Regions from separate parts of the Arthrobacter vasquezii genome, predicted to be linked through region 2. Evidence: riboswitches for the same ligand, from Rfam matches in the RefSeq annotation. Region 2 holds a riboswitch; each other region holds the start of a gene.
The links. A riboswitch is a leader RNA that binds a small molecule or an ion and turns the genes downstream of it on or off. The one in region 2 is predicted to bind S-adenosylmethionine.
Positions count from the first base shown of each region.

Region 1: another riboswitch for S-adenosylmethionine. It lies ahead of P4U43_RS02935 (rhodanese-like domain-containing protein); the one in region 2 lies ahead of P4U43_RS04105 (bifunctional o-acetylhomoserine/o-acetylserine sulfhydrylase).
Region 3: another riboswitch for S-adenosylmethionine. It lies ahead of metX (homoserine O-acetyltransferase MetX); the one in region 2 lies ahead of P4U43_RS04105 (bifunctional o-acetylhomoserine/o-acetylserine sulfhydrylase).
Region 4: another riboswitch for S-adenosylmethionine. It lies ahead of P4U43_RS05940 (aminotransferase class V-fold PLP-dependent enzyme); the one in region 2 lies ahead of P4U43_RS04105 (bifunctional o-acetylhomoserine/o-acetylserine sulfhydrylase).

Region 1 is NZ_JAROKN010000004.1:22,954-27,145, reverse strand. It holds gene P4U43_RS02945 (multicopper oxidase family protein) at 1-322, opposite strand, end outside; gene P4U43_RS02940 (O-succinylhomoserine sulfhydrylase) at 493-1,698, opposite strand; gene P4U43_RS02935 (rhodanese-like domain-containing protein) at 1,787-2,320, opposite strand; SAM riboswitch class IV at 2,327-2,452, opposite strand; gene P4U43_RS02930 (aminodeoxychorismate lyase) at 2,698-3,552, opposite strand; gene P4U43_RS02925 (hypothetical protein) at 3,578-3,862, opposite strand; gene pabB (aminodeoxychorismate synthase component I) at 3,960-4,192, opposite strand, start outside.
Region 2 is NZ_JAROKN010000005.1:113,942-118,133, reverse strand. It holds gene aceE (pyruvate dehydrogenase (acetyl-transferring), homodimeric type) at 1-2,008, shown strand, start outside; SAM riboswitch class IV at 2,145-2,260, shown strand; gene P4U43_RS04105 (bifunctional o-acetylhomoserine/o-acetylserine sulfhydrylase) at 2,304-3,629, shown strand; gene P4U43_RS04100 (PHP domain-containing protein) at 3,646-4,192, opposite strand, start outside.
Region 3 is NZ_JAROKN010000065.1:1,963-6,154, forward strand. It holds gene P4U43_RS15615 (CPBP family intramembrane glutamic endopeptidase) at 1-385, shown strand, start outside; gene P4U43_RS15620 (VOC family protein) at 430-1,071, opposite strand; SAM riboswitch class IV at 1,407-1,537, shown strand; gene metX (homoserine O-acetyltransferase MetX) at 1,555-2,742, shown strand; gene P4U43_RS15630 (alpha/beta hydrolase) at 2,798-3,556, shown strand; gene P4U43_RS15635 (class I SAM-dependent methyltransferase) at 3,589-4,192, shown strand, end outside.
Region 4 is NZ_JAROKN010000009.1:38,328-42,519, reverse strand. It holds gene P4U43_RS05945 (class I SAM-dependent methyltransferase) at 1-404, opposite strand, end outside; gene P4U43_RS05940 (aminotransferase class V-fold PLP-dependent enzyme) at 497-1,795, opposite strand; SAM riboswitch class IV at 1,891-2,005, opposite strand; gene hisN (histidinol-phosphatase) at 2,076-2,900, opposite strand; gene P4U43_RS05930 (cold-shock protein) at 3,112-3,315, opposite strand; gene rsgA (ribosome small subunit-dependent GTPase A) at 3,490-4,192, opposite strand, start outside.

The sequences.
Region 1 (4,192 bases), on a different contig from region 2:
GATCGATGGAAATGGTGGGACCGGGGAAGATCCCGTTGTAGCCGAGGATGCGTGTCTTCAGTCCCGGAACAAGGGAGGCCGTCGCAGCCTTCTGGGTCACGTTGTAGAAGTTCTGCGGTTTCCCGTCCAACGGGTTGATTCCCGTCTTGTACGGCGCCAGGAACGGCGGACGGGTGAACGCGAGCTGATAGGGCTTGAGCTTTGAGCCGTCCAGGACCGGCGCGGACTTCGCGCTGATGGAGGCCAGGGGAGCGGTGAGGGTCGCGGCGGCCAGAGCACCGAAGCCGCCCATCGCCAGGAAATTGCGCCTGCTGACAGACATGGGAACATCCCTTCCAAAGGTGTTTCTTTTGGTGGGACGCGCATCGGGGTGCGTTGAAAACGCCCGCCCAGACTACGTACTCGATGTGTGCCTCAGCAGCAAGATTGCTCCTGCCTTCTTGGGGAAACCTTGGACGATCGTTTGGGTTACGGAGTGAGGCTACCCAGACATCAGGAAGTGAGTGCCTTGCCCAGATCAGTCTGCAGGTCGCTTACGTCTTCAAGGCCCACCGAGAGCCGGATGACGCCGTCGGTCAAGCCGATTGCGGCACGCCCTCCAGGACCCATGGCGCGGTGTGTGGTGGTAGCAGGGTGGGTGATCAGCGTCTTTGAATCGCCCAGGTTATTGGAGATATCGATGACTTTCAGGGCATCGAGCAGCGCAAAGGCGCGCTCCTTCGCCTTTCCCTCGGGTGCATCCAGTTCAAAGGTCACCACCGTGCCGCCAGCTGTCATCTGGGCGGCAGCGAGATCAAACTGCGGGTGCGATTCGAGCAACGGGTAACGGACCCAGTTCACAGCCGGTTGGGCTTCAAGCCAGCGGGCGAGGGTCAGCGCCGAGGACGAGGAGTGGTTCACCCGCAGGGAAAGGGTTTCCAGTCCCTTGAGGAGGGTCCAGGCATTGAATGACGACAGCGCGGGCCCGGTGTGCCGCATGAGTGTCTTCACCGGACCCTCGATGAACTCCCTGCGGCCGAGGATCGCGCCGCCCAGCACCCGGCCCTGCCCGTCGATGTGTTTGGTGCCGGAATAGACGACGACGTCGGCACCCAGTTCCGTACACCGCTGCAGCAGCGGTGTGGCGAAGACATTGTCGACGACGACCTGCGCACCGGCCGCGTGGCCGAGCTCAACGACCGCCCGGATATCGACGATCTCCTGCATCGGATTGGACGGCGACTCAAAGAAGACCGCCGTGGTGGGAATGCTCAGTGCTTCCTGCCACTGGCCGAGGTCCCAGCCGTCCACGAAGACAGTCTCCACACCCCAGCGCGGCAGAATCTCGTTGAGGATGACGAAGCACGAGCCGAAGAGGCTGCGGGAGGCAACAACGCGGTCGCCCGAGGCCAGGAGGGCACCGAGCGCGGTGAAGACGGCAGACATGCCGCTGGCTGTGGCGAAGCACGCCTCCGCACCCTCGAGCAGGCGAAGCCGCTCCTGGAACATGGCGACAGTCGGGTTGCCGTACCGGGAGTATACAAAGCGGTCGACGTCCCCGGTGAAGGCTGCCTCCGCCGCCGCAGCAGAGGAATACACAAAGCCCGAGTTCAGGAAGAGCGCCTCGGACGTCTCCTCGAAGTTGGACCGTGCCAGCCCCCCGCGTACCGCGAGGGTATCGGGTGACCAGGCAGCGCCGTCGTCATCCGGGCGTTGGATTCGGGGGTAGCCGCCGTTCCCCGCGATGGGCTCACGGCTGGCCGCCGGAGAGAACGACGACGGCGCGGGCTCACTTACTGGCGTGTGCTCATTCACGGGCGTCGCCACGGTCCGTTGCCGACCGGGCAGCGCCGGTCCGTTCTGTGATCGCGGTCTGTCCTGTGGTCGTTGCGTGATCTGTCGTATCCGTGCTCTCTGGGGCTTCTTCTGCATGCACTGTGGTGGCGAGGCCGCTGGAGCGCCAGCCGCCGTCGGCCTCAAATCCGTGCAGCACGTTGTAGGCAGTGTGACCGGCGGCGGTGGCATTCTGTGCTGCTGCCACAGAACGGACGCCGGAACGGCACAGGAAAAGCAGTTCGCGGCCCTTGAGCCCGTTCAGCTGGTTGAGGAAGGAGACGTTACGGCTGCCGTCGGAGCGCGTCCACTCGAGGAAGAGGGGGACGGTCCCGGCGTCGGTGAGGTCGGGAACGCCGACGCTCCGCCATTCCTCGACAGTGCGGACATCCACCAGCACGGCGCCCTTGCTGACGCGTTCCACCGCATCACGTGCGGTGATGTTGCCGGCATAGCCGTTGCCGGGCCGGGAATTCGCCGGGGGATGGGGGTTGGAATGCAGTGCCATTGTGTCTCCTCACGCTGTGCACGCTGGTGATCATGGGATGTGATCGTTGTGCCGAGTAGTCACCTGAGGCACCCCGCCGTGAAAGAGGGTTGCCGTCCAGCAAGTCAGGGCTTGGCGCTGGCACTCGTTACTCCGGAATGAACGTAGCACCGGCGGCGCCATGCCTGCCATGCCGGGCCGTAACGTGCGGTAACGCCGGTGGTACTCGGGCCAAAGGCGCCGGGGCGTGGCAGGCCTGAGCCAAAAGTGCCGATGCGTGGCAGGTTCGTGGGGATGTCCCCACGATCCTGCGAATTCCCGGCACTTTTGCGGGTGGGGCAGGAGACGGACGAGTGGGCCAGGGAACGTGCGGGTGGGCTGGGGGATAAACGCTCGGGCTAGGAAACGGACGCTACGAGACCGCTCAACTCCGCGGTCAACTCCGGTGAAACCGTCACCGGCTTTCCGTCGATGGACTCGACCTCGGCGAGCAGGCGCACACTCGAGATCAGCCAGACGCCGTCAGATGCAAACAGGTCTTCCGGCACGAGCGGTCCGTAACCCAAATCCCAACCTGCCTCACGCGCCGCCGCAAACAGTGCACCCTGCGAGGTGCCCGGGAGGATCCCGCTCTCAAGCTGGGGCGTGATGAGGTGCTTGACGCCGTCGATGACCCGCGCAATCAGGACTGTCGAGGTCGGGCCTTCGAGGACCTTGCCGTCAGACGAGGTGAAGATGACATCGTCGGCGCCGTGCGAGCGCGCATAGCGGACCGCCGCCATGTTCACCGCGTAGGAAAGGGTCTTCGCGCCCATCAGCAGCCACGGAGCACGCTGGGCAACCGTGCTGTCATAGCCGCGGTCAAGCAGGAGGACCGACAGCCGCTGGCCGCGCAACCCGACCGGTACGGCGGACACCTGGACCCACGCGGTGGCTCCAGCCTCTGGTTCGCCCCGGGTGGCGACGAGCTTGACCACGAGTTCGCCGTCGTCGTCGGCTGCCGCCAGCGCGGTGGTGATGGCGCGTTCCCACACGTCCGACGACGGAATCTTCAGTTCCAGCGCATCGGCGGACGTCGCCAGCCGGGCGAGGTGGGCCTGCAGCTTCCGGGGAGCGCCGTTGACCGCGAGCATTGTTTCGAAGATGCCGTCACCCCGCGTGATCCCGGTGTCGGTAACCATCAGCTGCGGCTGTGCTGCGTCAGCTATGCGGCCGTCGGGACGGGCGGGGTCGAGGAACACCAGAACAGTCATGCGATCAGCATAGTGACCGGGCAGGTCAGGAGCTCGTGTCGTTGTCCTCGTTCAGCCCGCGCTGGGCAAAGTCTGCTTCATCGGAAGCTTCCGCAGGGAGGGGATCGGCAGCGTCCGGAACCTGGTCCGGTGCGTAGTCGATGAGACCGGCGTCGACCCGTTCCTGCTCCGTTGCGGCCGCCAGGGCATCGTCATCGAGGCGTTCAGGCTGCCCCGCATGGCCCTGATGGATGCGCTTGGGAAGGAACTCGTTATCGGGCTCCGGAACGTCGTTCAGGTTGGGCGTGTTTTCATCGTTGGAGCTAGTCATGACCGTTCTCCTTCGTTGCACTTTCCTCGGGCGTCCCATGCTTCCACAGACGCCAAGTGGACGAAAGGCCCGCTCAGCGAACCGCTCGATCGCAGCGTCAGCTGGGGAAGCTCGAACCAAGCGCAGACAGCACCCCGAACGCCTTCGTCCGGACCTCGTCCCACTCCTCGGCGGGGTCGGAATCCGCAGTGATCGCGCCGCCCACTCCGAGTGTGAGGCGGGTGCCGCCGTCGTCGTCCTCCAGCACGAGAGTGCGGATGACGACGGCGAGATCCGCCGCCCCATCGAGGGAAAAGTAGCCGGCGGCGCCGGCGTAGACCCCGCGGGGTG
Region 2 (4,192 bases):
GCAGGTGTGGGCGTTCCTGGGGGATGGGGAGATGGATGAGCCCGAATCGCGTGGGTTGTTGCAGTTGGCGGCCAATGAGAATCTGGACAACCTGAACTTTGTGATCAACTGCAACCTGCAGCGCCTGGACGGGCCAGTGCGTGGTAACGGGAAGATCATGCAGGAACTCGAGGCGTTCTTCCGCGGTGCCGGGTGGAACGTGATCAAGGTGGTGTGGGGCCGGGAGTGGGATGACCTGCTCGCCAAAGACACCACCGGGGATCTGGTGAAGATCATGAACGAGACCGCTGACGGGGATTACCAGACCTACAAGGCAGAATCCGGTGGGTTTGTGCGCGATCACTTCTTCGGGAAGACCCCGGCCACCAAGGACCTCGTGGCGGATATGGAAGATGCGCAGGTGTGGGGACTCAAGCGCGGCGGGCATGATTACCGGAAGGTGTACGCGGCGTACAAGGCCGCCACGGAGTTCAAGGGCAAACCGACCGTGATTCTGGCCAAAACGGTCAAGGGGTACGGGTTGGGTTCACACTTCGAGGGCCGTAACGCGACCCACCAGATGAAGAAACTCACCCTTCAGGACCTCAAGGACTTCCGCGACCACCTGCGCATCCCCATCCCCGACGAAGCACTCGAAGCCGACCTCTACAACGCGCCCTACTACCACCCTGGACCCGACTCCCCCGAAATCAAATACCTCCTGGACCGGCGCCGTACCCTCGGCGGATTTGTTCCTGAACGCCGTACCGAGGCGGCGGCACTGGAGCTGCCGGGGGACAAGGCGTACGAGGTTGCGAACCGGGGCTCGGGGAAGCAGCAGGCCGCCACAACGATGGCTTTCGTCCGCCTTCTGAAAGATCTCATGCGGGAGAAAGGGCTGGGGTCCCGGATTGTCCCCATTGTTCCGGATGAGTCCAGAACCTTCGGCATGGACGCCTTTTTCCCGACAGCGAAGATCTACAACCCCAAGGGCCAGAACTACCTCTCGGTAGACCGGGAGTTGGTTCTCGCGTACAAGGAATCGATTCAAGGCCAAATCCTCCACGCCGGCATCAATGAAGCCGGATCAGTTGCTGCGTTCACCGCGGCTGGCACGGCGTACGCCACGCAGGGCGAGCCGCTGATTCCGATCTACGTGTTCTACTCGATGTTCGGATTCCAGCGCACGGGAGATTCCTTCTGGGCAGCCGGTGACCAGATGACCCGCGGGTTCATCATCGGCGCCACCGCAGGCCGTACCACCCTCACCGGCGAAGGCCTCCAACACGCCGACGGACACTCACCCATCCTTGCCTCCACCAACCCCGCCGTCATCACCTACGACCCGGCCTACGGGTATGAACTCGGCATCATCATGCGTGCAGGACTGGAGCGCATGTACGGCGCGAATTCCGACGATCGAAACGTCATGTACTACCTGACCGTCTACAACGAGCCGATCATCCAGCCGCCGCTTCCCGCCGGGTTGGATGCCGACGCCGTGGTGCGCGGCGTGTACAGGCTGAAGCCCGGCAACGACGACGGCGGCCGGCCGAAGGCGCAGATCCTCGCCTCCGGCGTGGCCGTCCCGTGGGCGCTCGAGGCGCAGGAACTCCTGGCAGACCACTGGGGTGTTTCGGCCGATGTGTGGTCGGTGACTTCGTGGACGGAGCTGCGGCGTGACGCACTCGCCGCCGAGGAGGAGGCCTTCCTCAACCCCGATGCAGAGGCCCGCGTTCCCTTCGTCACCCAGCAGCTTGGGGACGCACCCGGACCGATCGTGGCCGTCACCGACTACATGAAGGCTGTTCCGGATCAAATCCGCCAGTTCCTGCCGCAGGACTTCGCCACACTCGGAGCGGACGGGTTCGGCTTTTCCGACACACGCGCCGCAGCCAGGCGGTACTTCAAGATCGACCCAGCCTCCGTCGTCGTACGCACTCTTCAGCTCCTCGCGAAGCGGGGAGAGGTAGACGCAGACGCACCACGCCAGGCAATCGAGAAGTACGCACTCCTCACCCTCCCCTGACGTTTTTGTCGCCTAGTTGCGGCCTGGAAACACTTTTACCTGCAACTAGGCGACAAAAACTTCTGCAACTCAACGGGTGGATTACATGGAACGTCATCTTCGTGCGGCGTGATACTCCTGTGCCTACACTGGCCGTGGTCATGAGCGCCAGCACCAAGCCCCGGCTTGCTGGCCAGCAACCCTCCAGCTGCGGTGGGGTGCTCCGGGTGAAGACCTGGCCGCCCGGCACCAGCCGGACGGCAAGCGCGGCCCGCGGTGCTCCCACCATGCCGGGCCCATGCCAAAGGAGCCTTGAATGTCCAACCAATGGTCTTTCGAAACCCGCCAGATCCACGCCGGTCAGGAACCGGACAGCGCCACCGGTGCCCGTGCTCTGCCGATCTACCAGACCACGTCGTTCGTCTTTCCCAGTGCCGAAAGCGCTGCCAACCGCTTTGCCCTTGCCGAACTCGCTCCCATCTACACGCGGATCGGCAACCCCACCCAGGATGCCGTTGAGCAGCGGATCGCCAGCCTTGAAGGCGGGCTGGGCGCGCTGCTGCTCAGCTCAGGTCAGGCGGCGGAGACCTTCGCGATCCTGAATGTCGCGGAGGCCGGCGATCACGTCGTCGCCAGTCCGAGCCTGTACGGCGGAACCTACAACCTGCTGGCCCATACGCTGAAGAAGTTCGGCATTTCGGTCACCTTCGTGGCGGATCCGGACAATCTGGACCAGTGGCGGGACGCTGTGCAGCCCAACACCAAGCTGTTCTTTGCGGAGGTCGTCTCCAACCCGCGGCAGGACGTACTCGACATTGAGGGCGTGTCCCGGACCGCTCACGACGCCGGTGTGCCGCTGATCGTGGACAACACCCTTGCCACCCCTTACCTCATCCGGCCCCTGGAGTGGGGCGCGGACATTGTTGTCCATTCGGCCACCAAGTACCTGGGCGGCCACGGTACGGCGATCGCCGGCGTCATCGTTGACTCGGGAAAGTTTGATTTCGGCAAGGATCCCAACCGTTTCCCGGGCTTCAATACGCCGGACCCGACATACAACGGTCTGGTGTACGCACGGGATCTGGGTGCGGACGGCGCCCTCGGGGCCAACCTGTCCTACATCCTCAAGGCCAGAGTCCAGTTGCTGCGTGACCTCGGCTCGGCGGTATCCCCGTTCAACGCGTTCCTGATCGCCCAGGGCCTGGAGACCCTGAGCCTGCGGATGGAGCGGCACGTCTCCAATGCTGTCGAAGTGGCTCAGTGGCTGGAAGCGCGTGAGGATGTCGAGTCGGTTGCCTATGCCGGGCTGCCCTCAAGCCCCTGGTATGAGCGCGGACGCACGTACGGCCCGAAGGGAATCGGCGCCATCGTTTCCTTCAACCTGGCCGGCGGTGCGGAGGCCGGGAAGCGCTTCGTCGATGCCCTTGACCTGCACTCGCATGTGGCGAACCTCGGCGACGTGCGCTCGCTGGTGATCCACCCGGCGTCGACCACCCATAGCCAGCTATCGCCGGAGCAGCAGGTCATTGCCGGCGTTAACCCCGGGCTGGTGCGGCTCTCAGTGGGTATTGAACACATTGATGACATTCTGGCGGACCTTGAAGCCGGTTTCAGGGCAGCCAAGGAATTCCTGGACGCCTAAGGAGCTTGGGAAGCTCTCAGGAGCGCGCCCAGGCGAGCAGCTTGTCCAACGGCCACGTCGTAATGATGCGGTCCGCCGGCACGCCGTTTGTTTCGGCGCGCTCCGCCCCGTACTGGAGGAAATCCAGCTGACCGGGGGCGTGCGCGTCGCTGTCGATGCTGAAGAGACACCCGGCTTCGAGTGCCAGCTGGATCAGGTCATCCGGCGGATCCTGCCGCTCGGGACGTGAATTGATTTCCACCGCTACGTTGTTCTCGGCACAGGCGGTGAACACCTTCCGGGCGTCGAACTCGGACTGTGGACGCTGGCCGCGGGAACCCTGGACAAGACGGCCCGTGCAGTGGCCAAGGACGTTGGTATGGGGATCGCGAATGCCGCCCAGCATGCGTGCGGTCATGGTGCGGCGGTCGGAGCGCAGCTTGGAGTGGACACTGGCGACAACGATGTCCAGCTCATCGAGCATCTCCGGCGACTGATCCAGTGTTCCGTCTTCAAGGATGTCCACCTCGATGCCCTTCAAAAGGCGGAAGCCGTTGCCGCCGTCGTCGTTGTTGATCTGGTCC
Region 3 (4,192 bases), on a different contig from region 2:
GGGCCGGGCACTGGGGCTTACCACTGCGATCATCCCGACGGCGCTCGACACCTACTGGTGGACGCTGCCTGTGCTGGTGCTCTCGGCGATCCGTCACGCGGTGCTCGAAGAGGTCATTGTGGTGGGCTACCTCTTTGAGCGGCTCCGGGAACTGGGCTGGTCAGTCCCGGTGATTATTGTGACTTCGGCGCTCCTGCGAGGGAGCTATCACCTGTACCAGGGGATCGGCCCGTTCATCGGGAACGTGATCATGGGGCTGATCTTCGGCTACGCCTACACGCGCACCAAGCGGGTGATGCCCCTGGTGATAGCGCATGCGCTGCTGGACATTGCAGGCTTTGTCGGCTTCGCGCTCTTCGGCCCGGCTATCGGCATCGGAAGCTAACCCCCGGCCACGCGGCCTGGGGAACCAGCGTCCGAAAGAACCAATTAGATCCGGACCGCACCCTTCGGGGTTTCGAACGCTACCGACATGATGCCGGGCGTGCCGTTGGGGGCGATCCACTCGACGTCGACGTCGTCCAACGGGTGGGTGACGGGCGTTCCGAGCCACTCTGTGACGCGCTCTGCCGACCCGGCGATGGTGAGCGCGCTGAGGCGCACGGACGCGGTGCGCGCCTGGGATGGGTGGAGGGACTCCGTGCCTTCATCCCAGCGGATCATGTAGGGGACCTGAGGGTCAGCGATGAGGCCCTTGATGCCGATCTGCTGCCAGGTCAGCTCCTGCCCGTCCGGGAATTTGCGGTTACCGGGGACGGCGCTGCGGCCAAGGCGGTCCTCGAACGGGGCGAGGTCATCAACGGCTACGCACCAGCCCATCCAGCCGCCGCCGGCCTCGGACCGTGCCCGCACCGCCTGGCCAAATGGAGCCTTGTCCGAGGCTGGGTGGTCAAGGACCTCGACTACCTCGAGGTACTGGCCGTTGACCAACGGAAAAATCATGTTGCGGGTGCCAAACCGCGGGTGGATTCCACCCTTCACGAATTCAACTCCGAGGGCGTCGGAAATCCGTTCCGCAGTAGCAGTCAGTCCGTCAGGTTCGCAGGCATAAGACACATGATCCAGGCGCATGGCCCCATTTTGGCACTTTGTGATGGAGGCCTCGACTAAGGGTTACCTAAGTCACACCGCGGGCGACGATGTTCCAAGCAAAACCCAAGGTCAGAGCCGGATAGTTGCTTCACACAGGGAGCCCGGTTCCGAGACCGCCGGAGTTTCCTGCCAGGGACGCCCACTGGGTGTCCCCCTTGAGTGGGGCCGACCGTTTTCCCATAGACGCCGAACGGCCCCACTCAAGCATCCTCTGCCGCACGCGCGCCTTTCACGGCTACTACGCCAGCCGGCTTCATTTCACGGCGAGTCACACAAGTTGCCCTCACCCGCGCTGGTCAGGTTTCCTAATACGAGGTAACGAGTGACAGTGCGGCAGGTTCCACCCGCCATCAGCCCCGGCTTGCTGTCCGGCAACCCTCCCTCGCGGCGGGGTGCCCCGGGTGAAGACCAGGCCCTGCATGCAGTGCAGGAGCAAGCGCGATTCAGTGAGGCGGCAGGGTTTTGACAGGCATCACCACAGCGGTTCCGCAGCCGGAAGCGGGGCTGGTTGACGGCGTCGTCGTGCAACGGTTCCGGATTGGCCCGTTGGCGCTGGAAACAGGCGGCCATTTGCCCGATGTCGTCCTCGCCTACGAGACCTGGGGCACGCTCAATGCCGATGCCTCCAATGCGGTGCTGATCGAGCACGCACTCACCGGCAGCTCACATGTAGCGCGGGGCGAGTCCTCCGAGGATGGCTGGTGGGACGGGTTGGTGGGTCCGGGCAGAACCATCGACACGAACCGCTACTTCGTGGTGTCCATCAATATGCTGGGCGGCTGTTACGGATCCACGGGGCCGGCGTCGCTTGATCCGGAGGGCAAGCCGTGGGGTTCGCGTTTCCCCTTCGTCACCATCCGCGATTCCGTGCGTGCCGAGGCACTGCTCGCAGACCTGCTGGGCATCTCCTCCTGGCACTCCGTGCTGGGTGGGTCAATGGGAGGCGCGAGGGCTCTTGAGTGGGCTGTCACCTATCCCGGGCGGGTGCAACGGTGCGCCGTCATCGCGTGCGGAGCAGCGAGCACCGCGGAGCAGATCGCCTTCGCGCAGGCCCAGGTGCAGGCCATTCGCCTCGACCCGCGGTTCACCGGCGGCGACTACTACGGAAGCGCCGGTCCCGAGGATGGGTTGGGCCTTGCCCGGCGCATCGCGCACATCACCTACCGTTCGGAGGCGGAACTCGTACACCGGTTCGGTCGGGCAGCGCAGGGTATGGAAGAGCCTTTTGGGTCGTCGGTGCCGGGCGGGCGCGGCCGCTACCAGGTGGAGAGCTACCTGGACCATCAGGCGGAAAAGCTGGTCCGGCGGTTTGACGCCAACAGCTACGTCATCCTCACTGAAGCGCTCATGAGCCACGACGTTGCCCGTGACCGGGGGAGCCTCAGCACTGCACTCGCAGCTGCCTCGGCAGAGTTCTTCGTCGCGGCGGTGGATTCGGATCGCCTCTACTGGCCTCGCCAGTCCGTTGAACTGGCGTCCGCATTGCCCGGGAACGTTGCCGTCCACACCATTGAATCTCCCATCGGCCACGATGCCTTCCTCACCGAGATTGCGCAGCTTGAGCCCGCGCTGGCAGCAGCGTTCTATAGCAACACCGACGACGGCGATGTCAAGGAGAGCGCCTCAGCGCTACGGTTGCGCGCGGGCTGAGTCGCAGCCTGCCGCAGCACGCAGCCGGCACAGTTCAACATGCCACTATGGAGCTATGACGAATTTTTCCTCGACTGACGGTTCTGCTGCGCCCTCCTCCGCCTCCTCCTCCGCCTCCGCCTCCGCCCCCGAGACCGGGCCCGGGACCGGCCCGGCCTCGACCGCACCGACTGTCGTCTGGTCGAAGCCCGAAGACGAGCGCTCCGGCTCGCCGCTGCTGGTGCTGCTGCACGGACACATGGCCAACGAAGAAGACCTCATGGGTATCCTCGACTTCCTGCCCGACGAGTTCACCGTGGCATCCGTACGTGCGCCCGTCGCCCTGGGAGCAGGTTTCACCTGGTTCCCGCTGATGCAGGACGCCGCCTATTCGGTCGACAAGGTCACCGCCGCCGTCCAGGACGTCATTGACTGGGTCGACTCCATCAAGCAGTCGCACTCGAGCGTCACCCTGCTCGGCTTCTCGATGGGCATGGCAGTGGCAAGCTCCATGCTGCGTGCCCGGCCCGCAGACTACGCGGCCGTCGTCGGGCTCTCAGGGTTTGTTGTGCCGACCGACGGCAGCACGTTCTTCAACGACAGCGCGCTTGTTGCGAAGCCAGTGCCGTTCTTCTGGGGCCGGGATCAGGAAGACCCGGTCATTCCCGCCGATCGAATCGAGTTCACCCACGGCTGGCTGAACCGCCACACCAAGCTCACCAAGGTGCTCTACGCGGGCATGTACCACAGCATCAACGCACAGGAACTGGGACATGTGCGGGAATTTCTGCAGATGGTGGTGCCCGGCGTCAGCCGGACACCACTGTCACGGTAACGCCGTTACGGTGGCGGGTTAGACTCCCGAATGTGAAGAAAGAAACGCTCTGGGACGCAGGAAAACGCGCGGACCCCAACAGGTCAGCCGCCTACATCCAGCGTTTTGAACAGCTGATATCCGAGGGTGCGGACTTACACGGGGAAGCCCGGTGCGTCGACGCAATGGCTCCCCGAAATGCGCGTATTCTCGACGCCGGCTGCGGGCAAGGCCGGGTTGGCGGGGAACTGGCGCTGCGTGGCCATTCCGTGGTGGGAGTTGACGCGGACGCCCAGTTGGTCGAAGCGGCGAGGGCAGCCCACCCAGGGCCTGTGTGGCTGGTGGGAGACTTGACAGAGCTGGATCTGCCGGCCCGCGGAGTGGCTAAGTCCTTTGACGTGATTGTCTGCGCAGGAAACGTCCTCGCCTTCCTTGCTCCGGGCACGGCGCCACAGGTTCTTGCACGCCTGCATCGCCACCTGGCGCGCGGTGGACGCCTGATCGTCGGGTTCGGCGCCGGGCGCGGCTACACCTTCGACCGGTTTTTCACTGACGTCGCCGGCGCCGGCTTCTCCGTCTCCTTGCGCCTGGCCACGTGGGATCTTCAGGCCTGGACGCCAACATCGGACTTTCTCGTTGCGGTGTGCGAAGCCGAAG
Region 4 (4,192 bases), on a different contig from region 2:
GGCGCCAACACACGTGCGGCCTCCTGGCTTGCCGCAGCAGGATCACACCAGTGCCAGGCCTGGGCGATTGTGAGTACATCAGCGCTCGCCGTTGCGAGTCCCGATGCCTCGGCAGTTCCCTGCACTCTGGCTACGCGCGGGAGTTGTTGTCCGAGGACTGCAAGCATGTCCAGGGATGGGTCAACAGCTGTCACCTCCGGGCAGCGGCGGATGAGCTCCCGGGTGAACTTGCCGGTGCCGGCGCCAACGTCTGCTGCGCGCAACGCTCCGGCGGGTATGAGCCAGTCCACGCTGTCTTGGGGGTAGCCCGGACGCACGCGCTCGTAGCGGTCACTTTCCTGCAGATAGCCCCGCGCCAATTCACGACGGCGGTGCTCGGCGAGGCGCGGACCTCCAACACCCATGTTGGGAACTCCTCGCATGACGGGTACGGAACCCGTCAATTAAAGCACCCGGTTGAAGGCGGCGTCGCGCCGAGGAAGTGCGGTCGCAGCGCTCAGTCGGTTGTGCAGGGCGCGGCGCCGGCAGTTCCCGGCGTGGGCGGAGCCCAGTCAGGGAAAGGGCGGGTCTCGACCGCGGGCACCCAGCGCCCGGCGTCGACCGCATAGTCAGTCCCCAGTCCATCCCGAAGAAGCGAGCGCAAACCGGTCAACAGCCTGTCGACGTCGTCCTGCCGTGATCCGAGCCCGAAACTCGCTCGTAGCGAACCTGACGGCAGGCCCAGCCGCTTCAGCAGCGGATGAGCGCAAAACTTCCCGTCCCGCAGTCCAACCCCGTGTTCTGCGGACAGATATGCGGCGACCAGCCCGGCGTCGTAACCGTGGACAGAGAAGTTCACTACGCCGATCGCATCGGTGCTGTCAGCGAAGATGCGGTGAACTGCTATGCCGGGAAGGTTGGAGAGCCCTTCCACGAGGGCATCCCGCAGCTCTGATTCATGCGCAAGCCAGGCCGGTTCATCCAACCCAGCGATGGCCTCTGTTGCCTTCGCCAGCGCGGCTGCACCGAGCACATTCGGTGACCCGCCCTCATGGCGCGCGGAACCGGTTGCCCAGGACACCGAGTCCACTTTCACAGTCTTCACTGCGCCGCCTCCGGCGAGGTGGGGCCTTCCGGAATCGAGCCAGTCGCCTCTACCGACCAGGACGCCCGCGCCGAAAGGCGCATACAGTTTGTGGCCCGAGAAGGCCGCGTAGTCGATACCGTCGCGGAGCAGATCCAGCCGCCGGTGGGGAGCGAGCTGAGCCGCGTCGACGACGATCCGCGCGCCGTGCGCATGAGCCGCCGCTGCGAACCGGACGATGGGCAGAACTTCTCCGGTGACATTCGACGCACCGGTTACAGCAAGCAGGCTGATTCCTCCGGATGCCAATTCCTCTTCCACAGCGGCGAGCGTTTCCTCGATGGTTCCCGCGGCGACCAGCCCGCGATGGGGAAGCTGCAGCCAGGGCAGCAGATTGGCATGGTGTTCCACGTCGAGGTAGAGGACCTCACCGTCCTCCGGCAGGCATCCAGCCAGGAGGTTCAGCGAATCGGTGGTGTTGCGGGTGAAGATGACCGCATCATCTTCCCGGCCGCCGACGAAGTTCCGCACAGTCCTTCGTGCATTCTCGTAGAGCGAGGTGGAGATTTGCGATGCGTACCCGGCGCCCCGGTGCACACTCGCATAGTAGGGAAGCACGCTCTGCACATAGTCATTGACCTGCTGCAGCGCCGGCGTTGAAGCGGCATAGTCCAGGTTGACGTAACGGACGGCAGTGCCGTCCACCAGCGGCGCCTGCAGCTCAGCGCCCATCACGGACGCCAGCGGTGCAGCGGAGAGTTCGTTCTCAAGAAGTGCGTTGCTCACAGGAGGTACCCCACGTAGGTTCAGGGGACCTGCTTCACCAGGCCCCGCGCTTGCCGAACCACGTTCTGGCCCGGCCAGGTCGTCACCCGGGGCACCCCGCCGCGGAAGGAGGGTTGCCGGCCAGCAAACCGGGGTTTAACGCTGGCACTCGTGACCTAGGAATCCAGACTAAAGCAGGCCGGGAATATCCGGTCCTTGTGTTACGTGTTGGTGTTAAGCGACCACGTCAGACGCCGGTACCTTCCTGAAGCAGATCGTCCAGCGAGGGGTTCAGCCGCTTCAGGACATCATTGTGAAGTGTGCTGTTGGTTGCCAGCGCGTTGCCTCCGAAGGGTCCGTCGGAGCCTTCGAGTGACGTGAAGCGACCGCCGGCTTCCGTGACGATGGGTACCAGCGCGGCCATGTCATACAGGTTCAGCTCAGGTTCGCAGGCGATGTCCACAGCGCCTTCGGCGACAAGGCAGTAGGACCAGAAGTCACCGTAGGCGCGTGTACGCCACACGGATTCGGTGAGCGATACGAATTCGTCAAAGTTGCCGCGCTCTTTCCAGCCGGACAGGTTCGAGTAGGAGAGCGAGGCGTCTTCCAGCCGGGATACGCTCGAAACCCGGAGCCGGCTGGCTGCCGCGAGAGACTTACCCATGAACGCACCGGTGCCCGTTGCAGCCCACCAACGCTTTCCGAGCGCGGGGGCGCTCACAACACCGACGACAGGCCGGCCCTCGTCCACCAATGCAATGAGGGTAGCCCATACCGGTACGCCCCGGACGAAGTTCTTGGTTCCGTCAATAGGATCGATGATCCAGCGCCGCGAGCCGGCGCCGCTGCTGCCGTACTCCTCACCGAGTACGGCATCGCGCGGACGCGCACGCGAGAGTTGCCCGCGGATAGCCTCTTCCGCCGATTTGTCCGCATCCGTGACCGGGGTGAAGTCCGGCTTGGTTTCGACCGCCAGATCCAGCGCCTTGAACCGGGACATGGTCTGGTCGTCTACGGAGTCGGCCATTACATGGGCAAGGCGGAGGTCATCGTTGTAGCTCTGGAGGTTCATACTTTCAACCTATATGGTCAGGGTGCACAGATGCGGGAGGTCCCGATGCGGACGCGCTCAGCGCTGGGCTACGATCGGTTCACGCACGCACAGGAACGGGTGTCATTGAACGGTGTGCTGTTAAACGCAAGAAAGGGGACACCGGCCGAAGCCGATGTCCCCTTTCTTGAAGCGCTAGATCTTGAAGCGCTGAAACTTAGAGAACGGAGACTTAGAGAACGGAGATGTTCTCAGCCTGGGGGCCCTTGGGGCCCTGGGTGGTCTCGAAGCTGACCTTCTGGTTCTCCTCAAGCGAGCGGAAGCCGCCGGAGTTGATTGCGGAGAAGTGAGCGAAAACGTCAGCGCCGCCGTCGTCAGGAGCGATGAATCCAAAGCCCTTTTCAGCGTTGAACCACTTGACTGTACCTGTTGCCATTTTTTTATTCCTTGAGTGTGAGGATCCCCCCGTACTTCGGGGTTCCTGTCGCGGTGTTCATTTCGCCTGCAAAAAAAGCTTTCGAACTCCGGAGAGAAATCAAGGCTTAACATTCGTGCGCAACACAACAACTCCGTTCAGTCTAGCAGGCAATCGGCGCCGTAGTCACATCACTCACTGCATCCCCAGCTCCTTGGCACCCTGGGAAGGTTCGACGCCCGCCCCGAGAAGCCGGCGCAGCGAAGACAGGCGCACCGGACCGGATTCGCCGGCAGCGCCCGACGCGACCCAGCCGTCCAGTCCGCAGTTGACGGCGGCGGCATCGTGGCGGCAGCCCCGCTCGCAGTCCTCGGTGCCGGGTGCAAGATCCGGGAAGGCGGCGAGGATGCGGTCGGCCTCGACATGGGCAAGGCCGAAGGAACGAATGCCCGGAGTGTCGATAATCCACGTACCGGGTGCTGAGTCTGCAGCTTTGAGGGCATAAGCCGATGAGGAGGTATGGCGCCCCCGCCCGGTGACCGCGTTCACTCCGCCCGTCGCCCGATTGGCTCCGGTGAGCGCGTTCACCAGCGTCGACTTGCCCACGCCGGAGTGACCGAGCAGTACGCTCACTTTGCCGTCCAAAAGCTCCTTCAACTGCTCGACGGCGCCGGGCGCGAGGAGCGCTGAGGCGCCGGTAGCGGATGTGGTTTCCACTGCGTCCGGTGTGGACGCAGTCTGGCTGGTGATGATGAGCAGGTCAAGATGTTCGTAATTCGCCAGCAGATCCGACGGATCCTTCAGGTCTGCTTTGGTGACACAGAGGAGGGGCTGAATACCGGCGTCGTAGGCGGCCACCAGCGCGCGGTCGATGAACCCCGTGCGCGGCTCCGGATTC